DNA from 3 places in the Janthinobacterium sp. P210006 genome. Region 3 is predicted to be linked to each of the others. Evidence: predicted binding sites of a transcription regulator. Region 3 holds the regulator's gene; each other region holds the start of a gene.

Region 1 (5,224 bases), on a different contig from region 3:
CCATCGACTGCCACGGCGTTCAGGGCGCCCGTCTTGGAGGTCGATTTCTCCATGTGGGTGGCGGCGATGGTACGCAGGTAGTAGGTGGTTTTCAGGCCACGCAGCCATGCCAGCTTGTAGGTTTCGTCCAGTTTCTTGCCCGAAGCGCCGGCCATGTAGATGTTCAGCGACTGGGCCTGGTCGATCCACTTCTGGCGACGCGAAGCCGCTTCCACCAGCCAGCTTGGCGACACTTCGAAGGCCGTGGCGTAGATATCGCGCAGGTCTTGCGGGATGCGGTCGATCTTCACCAGCGAGCCGTCGAAGTACTTCAGGTCCGAGATCATGACTTCATCCCACAGGTCGCGCGCCTTCAGGTCGCGCACCAGGTAGCCGTTGATCTCGGTGAATTCGCCCGACAGGTTCGATTTCACGTACAGGTTCTGGAACGTCGGTTCGATACAGGCCGAGACGCCGATGATGTTCGAAATCGTCGCCGTCGGGGCAATCGCCACGCAGTTCGAGTTGCGCATGCCGAACTTGGCGATGCGTTCGCGCACCGGGGTCCAGTCCATGGCCGACGAGGAATCGACTTCCAGGTAGCCGCCGCGCTCTTCAGCCAGCAGTTTGACCGAGTCCTGCGGCAGGATGCCGCGGTCCCACAGCGAACCGGCGTACGATTCATAGCGGCCGCGCTCTTCGGCCAGTTCCGTCGACGCCAGGTAGGCGTAGTAGCAGACGGCTTCCATCGAGGTGTCGGCAAACGACACGGCGGCGTCCGAGGCGAACGGGATGCGCATCATGTGCAGGCAGTCCTGGAAGCCCATCACGCCCATGCCGACGGGACGGTGGCGCATGTTCGAATTGCGCGCCTTGTCGACGGCGTAGTAATTGATGTCGATGACGTTGTCGAGCATGCGCATGGCGGTGCGGATGGTCTTGGCCAGCTTGATGTGATCGAGCTTGCCTTCCTTCATGTGCGCCGGCATGTTCACGGAACCGAGGTTGCAGACGGCGATTTCATCGCTGCTGGTGTTCAGCGTGATTTCCGTGCACAGGTTCGAGCTGTGGACGACGCCGACGTGCGACTGCGGGCTGCGGATGTTGCAAGGGTCCTTGAACGTGATCCATGGGTGGCCCGTTTCAAACAGCATCGACAGCATCTTGCGCCACAGGTCCAGCGCCTGGACCTTCTTGAAGACGCGGATTTCGCCGGCGGCGGCCTTGGCTTCGTAGCCCAGGTAAGCCTGTTCAAAGGCCTTGCCGACCTTGTCGTGCAGGTCTGGCGTGTCCGACGGCGAGAACAGGGTCCACTCGCCTTTTTCCATGACGCGCTTCATGAACATGTCGGGAATCCAGTTCGCCGTGTTCATGTCGTGGGTGCGGCGGCGGTCGTCGCCCGTGTTCTTGCGCAGGTCGAGGAATTCCTCGATGTCCATGTGCCAGGTTTCCAGGTAGGCGCAGACGGCGCCCTTGCGCTTGCCGCCCTGGTTGACTGCCACGGCCGTGTCGTTGACCACTTTCAGGAACGGCACCACGCCTTGCGACTTGCCGTTGGTGCCCTTGATGTGGGCGCCCAGGGCGCGCACTGGCGTCCAGTCGTTGCCCAGGCCGCCGGCGAACTTGGCCAGCAGCGCGTTGTCCTTGATGGCGTCGTAGATGCCTTCCAGGTCGTCCGACACGGTGCTCAGGTAGCACGACGACAGCTGCGAGCGCAGGGTGCCCGAGTTGAACAGGGTCGGGGTCGAGCTCATGAAGTCGAACGAGGACAGCAGGCTGTAGAACTCGATGGCGCGCGCTTCGCGGTCCGCTTCGTTCAGCGCCAGGCCCATGGCCACGCGCATGTAGAACGCCTGCGGCATTTCGATGCGCACGTCCTGGATGTGCAGGAAGTAGCGGTCATACAGGGTTTGCAGGCCGATGTAGCCGAATTGCAAGTCGCGGTCGGCCACGATGGCTTTGGCCAGGCGTTCCAGGTCGAAGCTGGCCAGTACCGGGTTCAGCAGCTCGGCGGCGATGCCCTTGGCGATGTATTGCGGGAAATACGTCAGGTATTCGGCGGCAGCGGCCGCTTGCGGCACTTCCTTGCCGAACACTTCCTTGCGCACCGTGTGCAGCAGGATGCGGGCCGTGACCTGGCTGTAGGCCGGGTCTTTTTCCATCAGCGCGCGCGCTGCCAGGATGGCCGACTTGTGCAGCTCTTCGACGGGCACGCCGTCGTACAGGTTTTTCACCGTTTCAGCCAGGATGGCGTCGGCATCGACGTGCTTTTCCAGGCCGGCGCAGGCGGCGTTGATCAGGTCGCGCACTTCCTGCATGTCCAGCAGGCGGCGCACGCCGTTGTCCGTCACGTTCAATTGCGGTGCGGAAACTTGTGCGGAAGCGCCTTGCGCTTCCTTCTGCAAACGGCGCTCTTCCATGTGCTTGGCGCGGTACAGCACGTAGGCACGCGCCACGTCGTGCTCGCCCGAACGCATCAGCGACAGTTCCACCTGGTCTTGCACGTCTTCGATATGGAAGGTGCCGCCGCCCGGGTGGCGGCGCACCAGCGCTGCGACGACGCCGTCGGTCAATTGTTCCACCAGTTCGCGGATGCGTGCCGAAGCGGCGCCCTGGCCGCCGTTAACGGCCAAAAACGCCTTGGTCATGGCGATGGCAATCTTCGAAGGCTCAAATGCCACCACCGCGCCGTTGCGGCGGATGATGCGATAGTCGCCCAATGCCGCGCCCGTACTCGCCACGCTGTTGGCCGCGCCTGGCGCTGGCGATACTGGCGTTGGATGGATGGAAATATCTTGTGGTGATTGCATTGAAGCTCCCGTTGTCAGCTAAAGTCAGCCTGCAGTTTTGCTGCCGCGTGTGTTGTTGAATAGAACGCCCGATGGTCTGGGTTTCTTCAGGTAATTTTATTGCCAAATAGTAAATAATGCACAGTCAGAAATCATGCGACCAACCTGTCTTGTCCGGCTGGCGCGAAATGCGATCAAGGGTGATGAACCGCCAGTTCCCGTTGTCATATCAACAAACAGGGTAGCTTTGGTAATAATTCTGAAAACGTCTGTGATGGCACTACATATAGTCACTAAGTTCAAGTTCTGCACTAATTGTAGTGCCCATCGAAAGGCGATGCAATAGTTTTCCGGCATCCGTCGGCGTAATTTTTTGTGTTTTCATATACGATTTCGGTTGACTTTTCAGGGCATGGATGGAAAGCCCAATCCCCGCGAAGTAAGCGCTAACGCAGCTTGCCCGTGAAGCGTTTCCAGCCAGCATTTTTGATAAAAATGCCAGTCAAAAAACGGCCCCGGATCCGTCTTCCGCCCCGGCGCAATATGCTCGTGGCCCCGCACCTGCGTCAGCCCGTAGCGCGCCACCAGCGCCGCCGTCAGCGCCGCCAGGACATGGTATTGCCGCGGCTGGAAAGGCACGTCGTCCGAGCCTTCCATTTCGATACCGATGGAATAGCCATTGCACTGCGGGCGTCCTTCGAACACGGACGCGCCGGCATGCCAGGCACGTTGATCAGTAGAAACATATTGCAACAGCGCACCATCGCGCCGCACAAAAAAGTGCGCCGACACCTGCAAGCCACGCAGGTCGGCGAAAGAAGGATCGGCATTATAGTCTACCCGGCCCGTAAACAAGTCCGACACATGCGGTCCGCCGAAGTGGCCGCCCGGCAAGCTGATGTTATGGATCACCAGCAAATCGACTTGCATGCCGTCCGGGCGCGCATCGTGGTGCGGCGAGTCATAGCGCAGCGCACCGTCGCACCAGCCGTCTTCATCTATCGTCCATGCGCTCATCAAGTAGCGGTTCCTGTATCGTCAGTTTCTGCATGCGGTAACGCAACTGGCGCACGCTGAGCCCCAGCTGGCGCGCCGCCCGTGCGCGGTGGTAGCGCGCCCGCACCAGCGCCCGCACGATCATGTCGCGCTCGGCCTGGCGCAAATACATCTCCAGCGGCAAGACCGGGACCACGCCGCGCAGCGCCATGCCGGGCAGGCACGCTTGCCGTTCCGGCACGGCCGGCGGCGGCAGCACCCGCAGCGGCATAGTGCCCGCCGCGGACGGCAAGGCCAGCCCGTCGAGCGCGATCACGCCACCGTCGGCAAAGGCCAGCGCCCGCTCCAGCACGTTTTCCAGCTCGCGCACATTGCCGGGAAACGCATACGCGGCCAGCGCCGCCAGCACAGGCGGCGCCAGGCTCACGGCCTGGCCCGGGGCCAGGCGCGCGAGGATTACCTCACATAATACCTGCAGATCGCCGCGCCGCTCGCGCAGCGGCGGCAGCGCCAGCTCGATCACATTGAGGCGGTAAAACAGATCCTGGCGAAACGTGCCGGCGGCCACGCCGCGCGCCAGGCCATGCTGGCTGGCGCACAGGATGCGCACGTCGACGGCTTCGTCCGCACTCCCGCCCAGCTTGCGCACGCGGCGCTCCTGCAGCACGCGCAACAGCTTCACCTGCATGGCCAGCGGCAGATCGTCGACTTCGTCGAGCAGCAGGCTGCCGCCGTGGGCCGCCTGGAACAATCCCTGGCGCTCGTGCCGTGCCCCGGTGTAGGCGCCGGGCCGGCAGCCGAAGAATTCGGCTTCCATCAACGCTTCGGGAATGGCGCCGCAGTTGACGGCAATAAACGGGAAGCTGGCACGCGCGCCCTGCGCATGGATGGCGCGCGCCGCCAGTTCCTTGCCCGTGCCCGATTCGCCGCGGATGGCCACGGGCGCGCCGCAGCGGGCGATGCGGCCGATCTGCGCGCGCAGCGCCTGCATGGGCAGCGAGTTGCCGCTCAGTTGCGGCGCCGGCGCCATGCCGGCGGCGGTCACGGTATGCGGGCGGGGACTGGACATGGGGAAACGCGCCTTTCTGCAATGGCGGTGGCGAACCGCCTGCTGCAGATGCTACGCCGGACTGCTGCCGAGGGACCTTACGATACGGATGAGCAACGGGGCGCGGGCCGGCCCTTACAGCGTGGCGTGCGCGTGGCTGCAGTAATCGTGGCCCTTGGCCTGCACGTTTTCGGAAGCCGGGTAGTACACGCCGCAATGGGCGCAGCACAGCATCAGCTCGGCATCGGGCAATTCCTGCGGCCGGCCCGGCGGCGTAAACGGGTTCGGCCGCTGCTGTTGCTGCTGCGCGCGGGCGCGCTGCTGCATGCCGCGGATCTTGCTGCGGATAGCAAACAGCACCAGAAACACCAGCGCCAGCCAGAATAAAACACGTGTCATGCGAATCCTCGGT
Region 2 (5,224 bases), 570 kb from region 3:
ACATGGCGCGGCCCGGGCGCGACCAGCGCTCGACCAGCGATTCCGGGCACATCTCGCCGCCCAGGTTGATCAGGCGCAGGCTGGGCACTTCCTCGGCGAACAGGGCCAGCAAGGTCGGCACCGCGTGCAGAACGGTGACCTTGTTTGCGGCCAGGGCGCGGGGCAAGGCTTCCGGATCGCCCGAAATGTCCTTGGGGCCCAGCCACAGGGTGGCGCCCACCAGGTAGGCGATCCAGATTTCCTCGAACGACATGTCGAAGGCGACGGAAAATCCCTGGTAGACGGTGTCGTCTTGCGTCACTTCCAGCACGGCGTTTTCGCTGCGCAGGAAGTGGCAGATGCTGCGCTGGGAAATCAATATGCCCTTCGGTTTGCCCGTGGAGCCGGACGTGTAGATCACGTATGCCGGGTGTTCTGGCAGCACGGCGCCGCGCGCGGGCAGCGCTTCGCCCGGCGCGGCGGGGGCCAGCAGGCTTTCCGCCGTCCACACGGGGCGGCCCATGCCGGCCTGCGCCAGGCGCGGCGCGAACTGCGCGCAGCTGACGACGCCCGCGCCGCTGGCGTCATCGAGACACACCTGCAGGCGTTCCACGGGCGTGTCTTCATCGACGGGCAGCCAGGCAGCGCCCGCCTTGGCAATGGCCGCCTGCATCAGCAGCAGGTGGGCGCCGCGCGGCAGCCACAGGCCCACGATGTCGCCGGGCTGGACGCCGGCGGCCACCAGGCGCGACGCGGCCAGGCTTGCCTGCGCATCGAGTTCCGCATACGTGATGCGGCGCGCGCCGTCGATCAGGGCGATCTGCTGCGGGCAGCGGCGGGCGGTCGCCTCGAGCAGGTCGGCCAGCACTTCCTCGCGCAGCAGATCCGGTCGCGGCGGGCCGTACAGGATGTCGGCGTGGGTGGAAGGAATGCCTGGGCTGACTGCGGTGAAATCGTTCATGAATGACGCTTATCTGTAATGCTGTGTGAGGAATCTGACGGGCTGCGCGCGTTGCGCAGCACAGTTGATACATTACAGCACGCAAGACATTTCAGCGTTGCAGAACGGGGAATTTTGCGGGGCTTTCCGAAATTATGTTGCCGCCGGCTTCATTGTCATGGTTACGGAATGTAAAACGGGGAAACATGGCACCGATTTGCGCCAAGGTCTGCGGCGCCGGATAGCCGTGCAGGGGGCGGCCGGCCAGCGCCGCATCCTGGCAGCCTTCGGCCCGGAACTGCTGCAGCACGTAGTTGCTGACGCCTTTCGCGGCCAGGGTGGCGGCCAGGGCCAGCAGCTGCGCATCGGGCAGCAGGTCCGGGTGGGTAGTGGTGCGGCATTCATGGGCCACGCCGCTGGCGAGGATGGCGTCCAGGCAGGCGCGCGCCGGCTCGCCGCTGCCCGCCACGCGGGTCACAAGACGATAGTCGCTGAACGGCGCCTTGATGTCGAACCCCACCCAATCGACGAGGGGCAGCACTTCCTGCAGGCGCTGCGGATAGATGCAGGCCGTGTGCAGGCCGATGCCGAAGCCCAGCGCCTTGACGTCCTGCATGGCGCGCGCCAGGCCCGGGTCCATGCACGCCTCGCCGCCGCTGAAGACGACGGCGTCGACCAGGCCCACGCGGCGGCGCAGCCAGGTCAAGACGTCGCGCCAGGGCATGGCGCCGTCCGGCGTGCGCGGCTGCAGATGGGGGTTGTGGCAATAGCCGCAACGCCAGGGGCAGCCCTGCACGAAGACGACGGCCGCCAGCTTGCCCGGATAGTCGGTGGCGGAAAAGGGCGTCAGGCCGCCCACTTTCAGTTCAGCCGCCATGGCAGGCGGGCTGGCCGACCCGGGCGCTCGCTTCCGTGAAATACTGGCGCTCGTGGAACTCGCCCTGCTTGCCGATGTTGAACGAGGCGACGGGGCGGTGGTAGCCCATCACGCGGGTCCAGATTTCGCAGCGCTGGCGTTCCGTATCGAGCAGGGTGATGGCGGGAGTGAAGTCGGGACGTGCATTCATGGCGTTTCCTCAAGTGATGGAGCAGGTTGGGCTTGCTTACGGGCAATGAGCTCCGCGTCGCAGGTGGGACAGAATTCATGCTTGCCGGCCAGGTAGCCGTGGCGCGGGCAGATGGAAAACGTGGGCGTGACCGTGATGTAGGGCAGCGAAAAGCGGCTCAGCGCGCGTTTCACCAGTTCGCGGCAGGCGTTGGCGTCCGACAGCGCTTCCGTCATGTACAGGTGCAGTACCGTGCCGCCCGTGTACTTGCGCTGCAGCGCGTCCTGCAATTCCAGCGCCTCGAACGGGTCGTCCGTGTGGCCCACGGGCAGCTGCGACGAGTTCGTGTAATACGGATTGTCGACAGTGCCTGCCTGCAGGATGGCGGGATAGCGCTTGCGGTCTTCACGGGCAAAGCGGTAGGTCGTGCCTTCGGCCGGCGTCGCTTCCAGGTTGTACATATGGCCCGTCTCTTCCTGGAATTGCACCATGCGGGCGCGCACGTGGTCGAGCAGGCGCACTGCCAGCGCATGGCCTTCGGGCGCCGTGATGTCATAGGCGTCGCCGCTGAAATTGCGGATCATTTCGTTGATGCCGTTCACGCCCAGGGTGGAAAAGTGGTTGCGCAAGGTGCCCAGGTAGCGCTTCGTGTAGGGGAACAGGCCTTGCTGCATCAGCTCCTCGATGGTGCGGCGCTTGATTTCCAGGCTGGCCTTGCCCAGCTCCAGCAGGCGGTCCAGGTCGGCCATCAAGGCTGGCTCGTCGCCGCGCCACAGGTGGCCCAGGCGCGCGCAATTGATCGTCACCACACCCAGGGAGCCCGTCTGCTCGGCGGAACCGAACAGGCCATTGCCCCGTTTCAGCAGTTCGCGCAAGTCCAGCTGCAACCGGCAGCACATGGAGCGGATCATGTTCGGCTTGAGTTCCGAATTGATGAAGTTCTGGAAGTAGGGCAGGCCGTAGCGGGCCGTCATCTCGAACAGGCGTTCGGCATTCTCGCTGTGCCAGTCGAAATCCTCGGTGATGTTATAGGTGGGGATGGGGAAGGTGAACACGCGCCCCTTGGCGTCGCCCGCCATCATGATCTCGATGTAGGCGCGGTTGATCATGTCCATTTCCGCCTGCAGCTCGCCATAGCTGAAGTCCATCTCGCGGCCCGCGATGACGGGAATCTGCTCGCGCAGGTCGTCCGGGCAGACCCAGTCGAAAGTAAGGTTGGTGAACGGCGTCTGCGTGCCCCAGCGCGATGGCACGTTGAGGTTGAAGATCAGCTCCTGCATGTATTGGCGCACGTCTTCGTAGCGCAGGCTGTCCTTGCGGATGTAGGGTGCCATATAGGTGTCGAAGGAGCTGAACGCCTGCGCGCCGGCCCATTCGTTTTGCAGGGTGCCGAGGAAGTTGACGATCTGGCCGATGGCGCTCGACATGTGCTTGGGCGGGCCCGATTCGATCTTGCCCGGCACGCCATTCAAGCCTTCATGCAGCAGGGTGCGCAGCGACCAGCCCGCGCAATAGCCGGCCAGCATGTCGAGGTCGTGGATGTGCAGGGCCGCTTCGCGGTGCGCTGCGCCCACTTCCGGCGGGTACACCTGGTCCAGCCAGTAGTTGGCGATGACCTTGCCCGATACATTGAGGATCAGGCCGCCCAGGGAGTAACCCTGGTTGGCGTTGGCGTTGACACGCCAGTCGCGCCGCTCCAGGTATTCGTTGATGGACGCGGCGACATCGACCTGGCCGCGCGGGGTGGAAACTGCATTCGTCGTCATGAAACCTCCAATAAACACAACATGCGGTGTTTTTATTGAGATTAATGACTAAATGTAGTGGCGTCAAAGGGCGCGTGCAGTGGCGTGACAAATCCTTGATGCAAGTGAAAAAAGCGCGGCGGTTTATTTTTTCGCGCGCCACTGGCGCAGGATGACGCAGCCCAGGCCGAACCAGGCGGCGCCGCAGACGGCGATGCTGATGACGGAGGCGGGCAGCACGTGCATCCAGATTTCCAGCGGCGAAAACGTGCTCCAGCTGGCCACGCGCGCGTCGAAGGTGACGTAGTTCGCCAGCAGCCAGTAGGCGGCCAGCAAGCCCGTACAGATGGCGGCCTGGCGCGGCACGGACATGGCGCGGCGCGCGAAGACGGCCAGCAGGAACAGCAGCAATACGCCCGGATACGCGCCCAGCACCTCGGGCGACAGGATCGAGAGCGTCTCGGCGTCATAGCCGTCGGCGGGGGCGGCCCACTGCACCTGCAGCACGGTGAGGAACAGGGTCAGCAGGAAGATCAGCAGCGGTTTGCGGGGCATGGTGGTCAGCGGAATCGGGTAAGGGGACGGGCATTTTACAGCCAGGTCAAGCAAGTCGAACGCGCGCCAGCCATGCATGCATTCCTTCACCTGCGTCAAGGACTGGGCGGCATGGGCGGGGCTATAGTCTGCACCCTGAGCCGATACAGGACTGTGAACATCATGATGCTTGAATCAACCCCCGCCACCCGCGTGGCCGGACCGCTGGAACTGGTCTGTCCCGCCGGCAGCCTGCCTGCCCTGAAAGCGGCCATCGACAATGGCGCCGACACCGTCTACCTGGGCTTTCGCGACGCCACCAATGCGCGCAATTTCGCCGGCCTCAATTTCGATGAAAAGGCCATCGCCGAGGGCGTGCGCTACGCCCATCAGTACGGACGCAAGGTGCTGCTGGCGCTGAACACCTATCCGCAGCCGCACAACTGGGCCGTGTGGCGCAGCGCCATCGACCGCGCCGCCGATGCCGGCATCGACGCCATGATCGTCGCCGATCCGGGCCTGATGGCCTACGCGGCCCAGCACCAGCCGCAGCTGCGCCTGCACCTGTCCGTGCAGGGATCGGCCACCAACTACGAGGCCATCAATTTTTACCATGAACACTTCGGCATCGCCCGCGCCGTGCTGCCGCGCGTGCTGTCGATGGCGCAGGTGGAGCAGCTGATAGCCAAGACGGAAGTCGAGATCGAGGTGTTCGGCTTCGGCAGCCTGTGCGTGATGGTCGAAGGGCGCTGCGCATTGTCGTCGTATGCGACGGGCGAGGCGCCGAACACCCACGGCGTCTGCTCGCCGGCGAAATCCGTGCGCTGGCTGGAAACGCCGAATGGCCTGGAATCGCGCCTGAACGGCGTGCTGATCGACCGCTACGCGCCCGGCGAAAACGCCAGCTATCCCACCCTGTGCAAGGGGCGTTTCGAAGTCAACGACGAAGAGTATTACGCGATCGAGGAACCGGCCAGCCT
Region 3 (5,224 bases):
GCCGCCGCCTGGGCACCGGGCGGGTGAAACGGCAGCAATTCGATAAGGTAGCGGGGCAGGCGCGACGGCAGGAAACCCTGCCCCTTCTGCATGATCGCGCCCGTAAACTGGCCATACGGCACGGTGCGGCTGGCACTTGCCCCTTCGGCGCCATCGAGGTCCATGCTCAGCCAGAGCGCCGGCGCATCCGGCGGTGCGGGCAAGCACAAACCCAGTGCGCCTCCCTCGCCGCAGCCATCCGCAAAGCCAGCCGCGCTGTCCGGCGCGAAGAGGCTGCTGCGTCCCGGCACGCCGGGCAAGCCTTCGATATCGTTTTGCGCATCCACCAATGCCTCCTCCGCCGCTTGAAACGCGATCTGCCGGTCGCGCTCGCCGCGCGCCGCCTTTTCGCCCTGCAAGGCCATCTGCGCTGCAGATATGCCCAGCAGCAAAATGATCACCAACAGGCACAGCACATACACGAGGGTCGCGCCCCGCCTCCTCACACCAGCAGCGCAGCCGGGCAGGCAACCACGGACGCCCGCGCCAGCCATCACGCCGCCCGCCTAGGCCGGCCCGTTGCGCAGCACGATGCTCATCTGCACCAGTTGCCGCAGCCGGGAACTCGTCGCGGCGGGCAAGGCCGCGCGCGCGATGCGCACACCCGTGTCGTCGGCGCCGTGCGCCTCCGCATACGCCGGGCCGAACAGGTCGAACTGCGCCGGCCCCATTTCCGCCAGCTTGTCCACCTGGCCCGCCTCGCCATGCAGCAGCAGCGCCACGCGCACGCTGGCCACGCGCTTCCAGTGCGTGCGGCGGTGAAAATCGCGCTGGCGTGCTGCCGCATCCGCGCCGGCCAGCACCAGCGCCGCATCGTAGGCGTCGAGCGCGCTGGCGTTGACATAACGGTTCGCCACGCCGTCGGGCGGCGTATCCGTGTCGAGGCCGTACAGCACCTGGAAACCGTCGACGCCACGGATCACGGCGTCCGCGCCCCAGCCGTTCGCGCCACGGTATTTGCAGCGCAGCTCGCCCTCGCCATCGGCGCCCTGGGCCACATAGAAAATGCTCCAGCCCCGCTGCGCCTCCGTTTGCGCGGCGCCCACGCCGAAGCCGGCGCAATTGAGCACGGAACCGTCGCCGCCCTCTTCCTTGCCGGCGCCGTAATAGCGCAGGGCCAGCACATCGCTGCCATGCACGGCATCGGGCAACGCGCCGCTGATGCCTTCGCTGTTCTTGCCCAGGCTATGCGCATCGAGCCCCGCGACATTGGCGCTGTCGTGCGCGGCATGGGCGACGGGCGCGGCGCTGCTGTCCCAATTCACGTACGCCGTCTGGCGCACGGCGCGGGCGATGGCATCGAGCGCATAGCGGCCATTGTCGTCCAGGCGCGCACTGGCGGACTGGTCGCCATAGCTGCCGCTGGCCGCCAACAGCATGGCGCTGGCGGCCAGCATCAGCAGCGCGCCCAGCGACAGGGCCACCAGCAATTCGACCAGGCTCATGCCGCGATGCCGGCACCTGTCAGCTTGCATGCCGTGCACGCCGTTCATGCGCCCCCTCCCCCCAGCTGGAATGCCAGCCTGGGCAGCGACTCGCCCGCCCCATTCACGGCGGGCGATCCATCGGGTAGGCGGCCGCGCCAGCCCAGCTTGATGACGATGGGCGCGCCCTTGCCGCCGCTGCATTCCCAGTGCAAGCCCTGGGCGGCGGCATCCCACGCAGGGGCATCGCGGCAGATACGCAGGCGCGCGCCGGGCAAGGCCGCTTGCAGTTGCTGTTTCCATTCGGCGATATCGAATTGCGCCAGGTCGGCCCCGCTGCAGGCGGCGGCGCCAAAGCAGTCCGGCGCGCCGCCAGCGTCGGCGCCGTCCGCCGCCGCGTAGGCCACGTTCAGGTAGGGATTGCCCCCATCGGGGCCATACATGAGCACGCTGTTCGCGCGCATGCGCTCGGCCATGCCGGCGGCCAGCTGCACGCCCGCCGACAACAATGCCGATTCATGGCGCGCGCGCAAGGCATTCAATTGCAGGATGCTGGCCCCCAGCAGACCCAACGCCAACAGCAGCAGCGATACCAGCACCTCGACGAGGCTGCTGCCATCCATGGGACCACGCGTGCCGCTGTGCATGAGCTTCTCCTGCTGACAGAGTCAAACCCGGACCGGAACCGCGCAAACGCCCGGCCCAGCTACAAGATAGGCGCGTGCAAAAACTCGGGCATGAGACAGCGCAAACGTCGCTGCAAAATAGGGAAAAGTGAGGAGAGAGACCGCGCCCGGATTGATCAGGCCGCTTGCCAGGCGGGCGCTGGCGTGGTGGAAACGGGGCGCGCGATCGGCCCCGTCGTCGAACAAGAAGCTTCGAGCAAGCGTCAGGGCTTGCTGCGGGCCTGCCCCACCTCGGCAATCGCATCCTGGAACTCGGCCAGGTCTTCGAAATTTTTGTACACGGAAGCGAAACGGATATAGGCGATCTTGTCCAGGCGCTTGAGTTCCTGCATGACCAGTTCGCCGATATAGCCGGAATCGACTTCGCGCAAGCCGCTGGTCAGCAGTTTTTCCTGGATGGATGCGATGGCCGTATCCACGGAGGCGGCCGCGACGGGGCGCTTGCGCAAGGCCAGCATCAAACTGCCGCGCAACTTATCCGCAGCGAACTCCGTCCGGCTGCCATTCTTTTTGACGACGGCCGGCATGATAAGTTCAATGCGCTCATACGTGGTGAAGCGCTTGTCGCATTTGCCGCAACGGCGGCGGCGCCGTATGGCATCCCCTTCCTCCGATACGCGCGTATCGAGAACCTGGGTATCGCCGTGCTGGCAAAATGGACATTTCATGGGCTGGATACAACTTTATAGTAATAATTACGGGAAATCGCCGCCCTTAAATGAAAGGGCGCCCGAATCACTCCGGGCGCCCTGGGGCACGACTGGAATGTGTCAGACAGAATCTTACTCCGTATGACACATTCTGGACAAATAATTATGCAGCGTACACAGGGTGCGCGTCGGCCAGCACTTTCACGGCCGCTTTCACGCGCTCGATGGTGGCGGCGTCATGCGGATTGTCCAGCACGTCGGCGATCAGGTTGCCCACTTCTTCCGCTTGCGCTTCCTTGAAACCGCGCGTCGTCATGGCCGGGCTGCCCAGGCGGATGCCCGAGGTGACGAACGGTTTTTGCGGGTCGTTCGGGATGCCGTTCTTGTTGCAGGTGATGTGCGCGGAACCGAGGATGGCTTCGGCTTCCTTGCCCGTCAGGTTCTTTGCGCGCAGGTCGACCAGCATGACGTGCGATTCGGTGCCGCCAGAGACGATGCGCAGGCCGCGCTTGATCAGGGTTTTTGCCAGCACGTCGGCGTTCTTGATCACTTGCTTCTGGTATTCGACGAATTCAGGGCTCAGCGCTTCCTTGAAGGCGACGGCCTTGCCGGCGATCACGTGCATCAGCGGGCCGCCCTGGATGCCGGGGAAGATGGCCGAGTTGATGGCTTTTTCGTGTTCGGCCTTCATCAGGATGATGCCGCCGCGGGGGCCGCGCAGCGATTTGTGCGTGGTCGAGGTGACGAAGTCGGCGAACGGCACCGGGTTCGGGTACAGGCCGGCGGCGATCAGGCCGGCGTAGTGGGCCATGTCGACCATGAAGTAGGCGCCCACTTCCTTGGCAATCTTGCTGAAGCGTTCGAAGTCGATCTTTTTCGAGAATGCGGACGCGCCGGCGATGATCAGCTTGGGCTTGCGTTCACGGGCCAGGCGTTCCATCGCCTCGTAGTCGATGTCTTCTTCCGCCGTCAAGCCGTACGACACCACGTCGAACCACTTGCCGGACATGTTCAGCGGCATGCCGTGGGTCAGGTGGCCGCCTTCGGCCAGCGACATACCCATGATCAGGTCGCCTGGTTTCAGCATGGCAAAGAACACGCCCTGGTTTGCCTGCGAGCCGGAGTTCGGCTGCACGTTCGCGCATTCGGCGCCGAACAGCTGCTTGACGCGGTCGATGGCCAGTTGCTCGGCCACGTCCACGTATTCGCAGCCGCCGTAGTAGCGCTTGCCTGGATAGCCTTCGGCGTACTTGTTCGTCAGTTGCGAGCCTTGCGCTTCCATTACGGCTGGCGACGTATAGTTTTCCGACGCGATCAACTCGATGTGATCGTGCTGGCGCACGTTTTCTTTTTGAATGACGGCGAACAGTTCAGGGTCGACGTTGGCGAGGTTGTGATCTTTTGCAAACATGTAAAAACTCCAAGTATGAGGGTGCTTGTACTGGCAGGTTGGATCGAATGAGGGGAGCCGGCGTTAAGTGAATAACAACATTGGACAGGCAGCCTCTTCGTGCTTTTCCATAGTGGCTACCCAGGCGAACGGCTGATGAAAAATCTCACGTTTCCCGGTGGATGCCCACCTTTCGCCGGTTTGCCGATCGCCATTCAGGCAGATCGCCGACTTTTCGCCAGTCACGTGAGACGTAATGGAAGTCAAATTGTAAGTTAAGTGCCCAAATTGAGCAAGGAATGCAGCGGTGCCGCTATAATCGCCGCGCGCCGCAGCAGCCCGGGCATGGCCGCAGGCCGCCCCGGGCGTGGCTGCCGCTCTTAAGCTGAACTTAAACCTGGCCGCGGCATGTAAGCGTATGTTACGAGGCTTGCCATTGTGCACCCCGGATTTACAATGCTGCGGTGCAACTTATATGCTGCTTTTGCATGGCTTTCCAGCAAGCGCCCACAGTCACAAGAAGAAAAATCGCGTAAAATGTTGCTCAATCTCACTACTGGCGCAATAAACATGCCTTCAGTCTTTACCTGGAACGTACGTGTCTACTATGAAGACACCGACGCCGGCGGCATCGTGTATTACGCGAACTACCTGAAATTCTTCGAACGCGCGCGCACCGAATGGCTGCGCGCCATCGATGTGGGCCAGCAGGAATTGCTGGAACAGCACGACGCGATGTTCGTTGTCAAAAGCGTCAACGCCGACTATCATGCGCCAGCCAGGCTCGATGACACGGTAAGATTAACATTAAGCATAGAAAAAATGGGGCGCGCCTCCATCGTTTTCCTGCAACAAGCCTGGTGCGGCGACCGCCTGCTGAACACGGCCCGCGTCAAGATCGGCTGCGTCGACTCGGCATTGCGCCCGCGCGCCGTGCCTGATGCAGTAGCGGCCCGCATGCGCGCCGCCTGAGCCCTACCCGCCACCTCCGGACAATTCACCCAACAGACTGCCAGCCAATGAACGTTACACAAG

Evidence for each region. The regulator NrdR, encoded in region 3, represses ribonucleotide reductase genes. The targets are predictions, from matches to a motif close to CACNANATNTNGTG.
Region 1: the regulator NrdR is predicted to act here: its motif matches at 3,047-3,060, upstream of VPH41_RS02330 (ribonucleoside-diphosphate reductase subunit alpha).
Region 2: the regulator NrdR is predicted to act here: its motif matches at 3,747-3,760, upstream of VPH41_RS16725 (ribonucleoside triphosphate reductase).

What each region holds. Positions count from the first base shown of each region.
Region 1 covers NZ_JAZARD010000001.1:523,308-528,531, reverse strand. Annotated here, with positions in the region: gene VPH41_RS02330 (ribonucleoside-diphosphate reductase subunit alpha) at 1-2,789, opposite strand, end outside; gene ampD (1,6-anhydro-N-acetylmuramyl-L-alanine amidase AmpD) at 3,174-3,785, opposite strand; gene VPH41_RS02320 (sigma 54-interacting transcriptional regulator) at 3,763-4,833, opposite strand; gene VPH41_RS02315 (PP0621 family protein) at 4,948-5,211, opposite strand; gene VPH41_RS02310 (cytochrome C assembly family protein) at 5,208-5,224, opposite strand, start outside.
Region 2 covers NZ_JAZARD010000003.1:596,859-602,082, reverse strand. Annotated here, with positions in the region: gene VPH41_RS16740 (Pls/PosA family non-ribosomal peptide synthetase) at 1-940, opposite strand, end outside; gene VPH41_RS16735 (anaerobic ribonucleoside-triphosphate reductase activating protein) at 1,032-1,796, opposite strand; gene nrdD (anaerobic ribonucleoside-triphosphate reductase) at 1,786-1,986, opposite strand; gene VPH41_RS16725 (ribonucleoside triphosphate reductase) at 1,983-3,731, opposite strand; gene VPH41_RS16720 (hypothetical protein) at 3,855-4,343, opposite strand; gene ubiU (ubiquinone anaerobic biosynthesis protein UbiU) at 4,428-5,224, shown strand, end outside.
Region 3 covers NZ_JAZARD010000003.1:1,163,631-1,168,854, forward strand. Annotated here, with positions in the region: gene VPH41_RS19265 (pilus assembly PilX family protein) at 1-533, opposite strand, end outside; gene VPH41_RS19270 (PilW family protein) at 546-1,532, opposite strand; gene pilV (type IV pilus modification protein PilV) at 1,529-2,110, opposite strand; gene nrdR (transcriptional regulator NrdR) at 2,353-2,817, opposite strand; gene glyA (serine hydroxymethyltransferase) at 2,963-4,210, opposite strand; ZMP/ZTP riboswitch at 4,322-4,445, opposite strand; gene ybgC (tol-pal system-associated acyl-CoA thioesterase) at 4,760-5,161, shown strand; gene tolQ (protein TolQ) at 5,209-5,224, shown strand, end outside.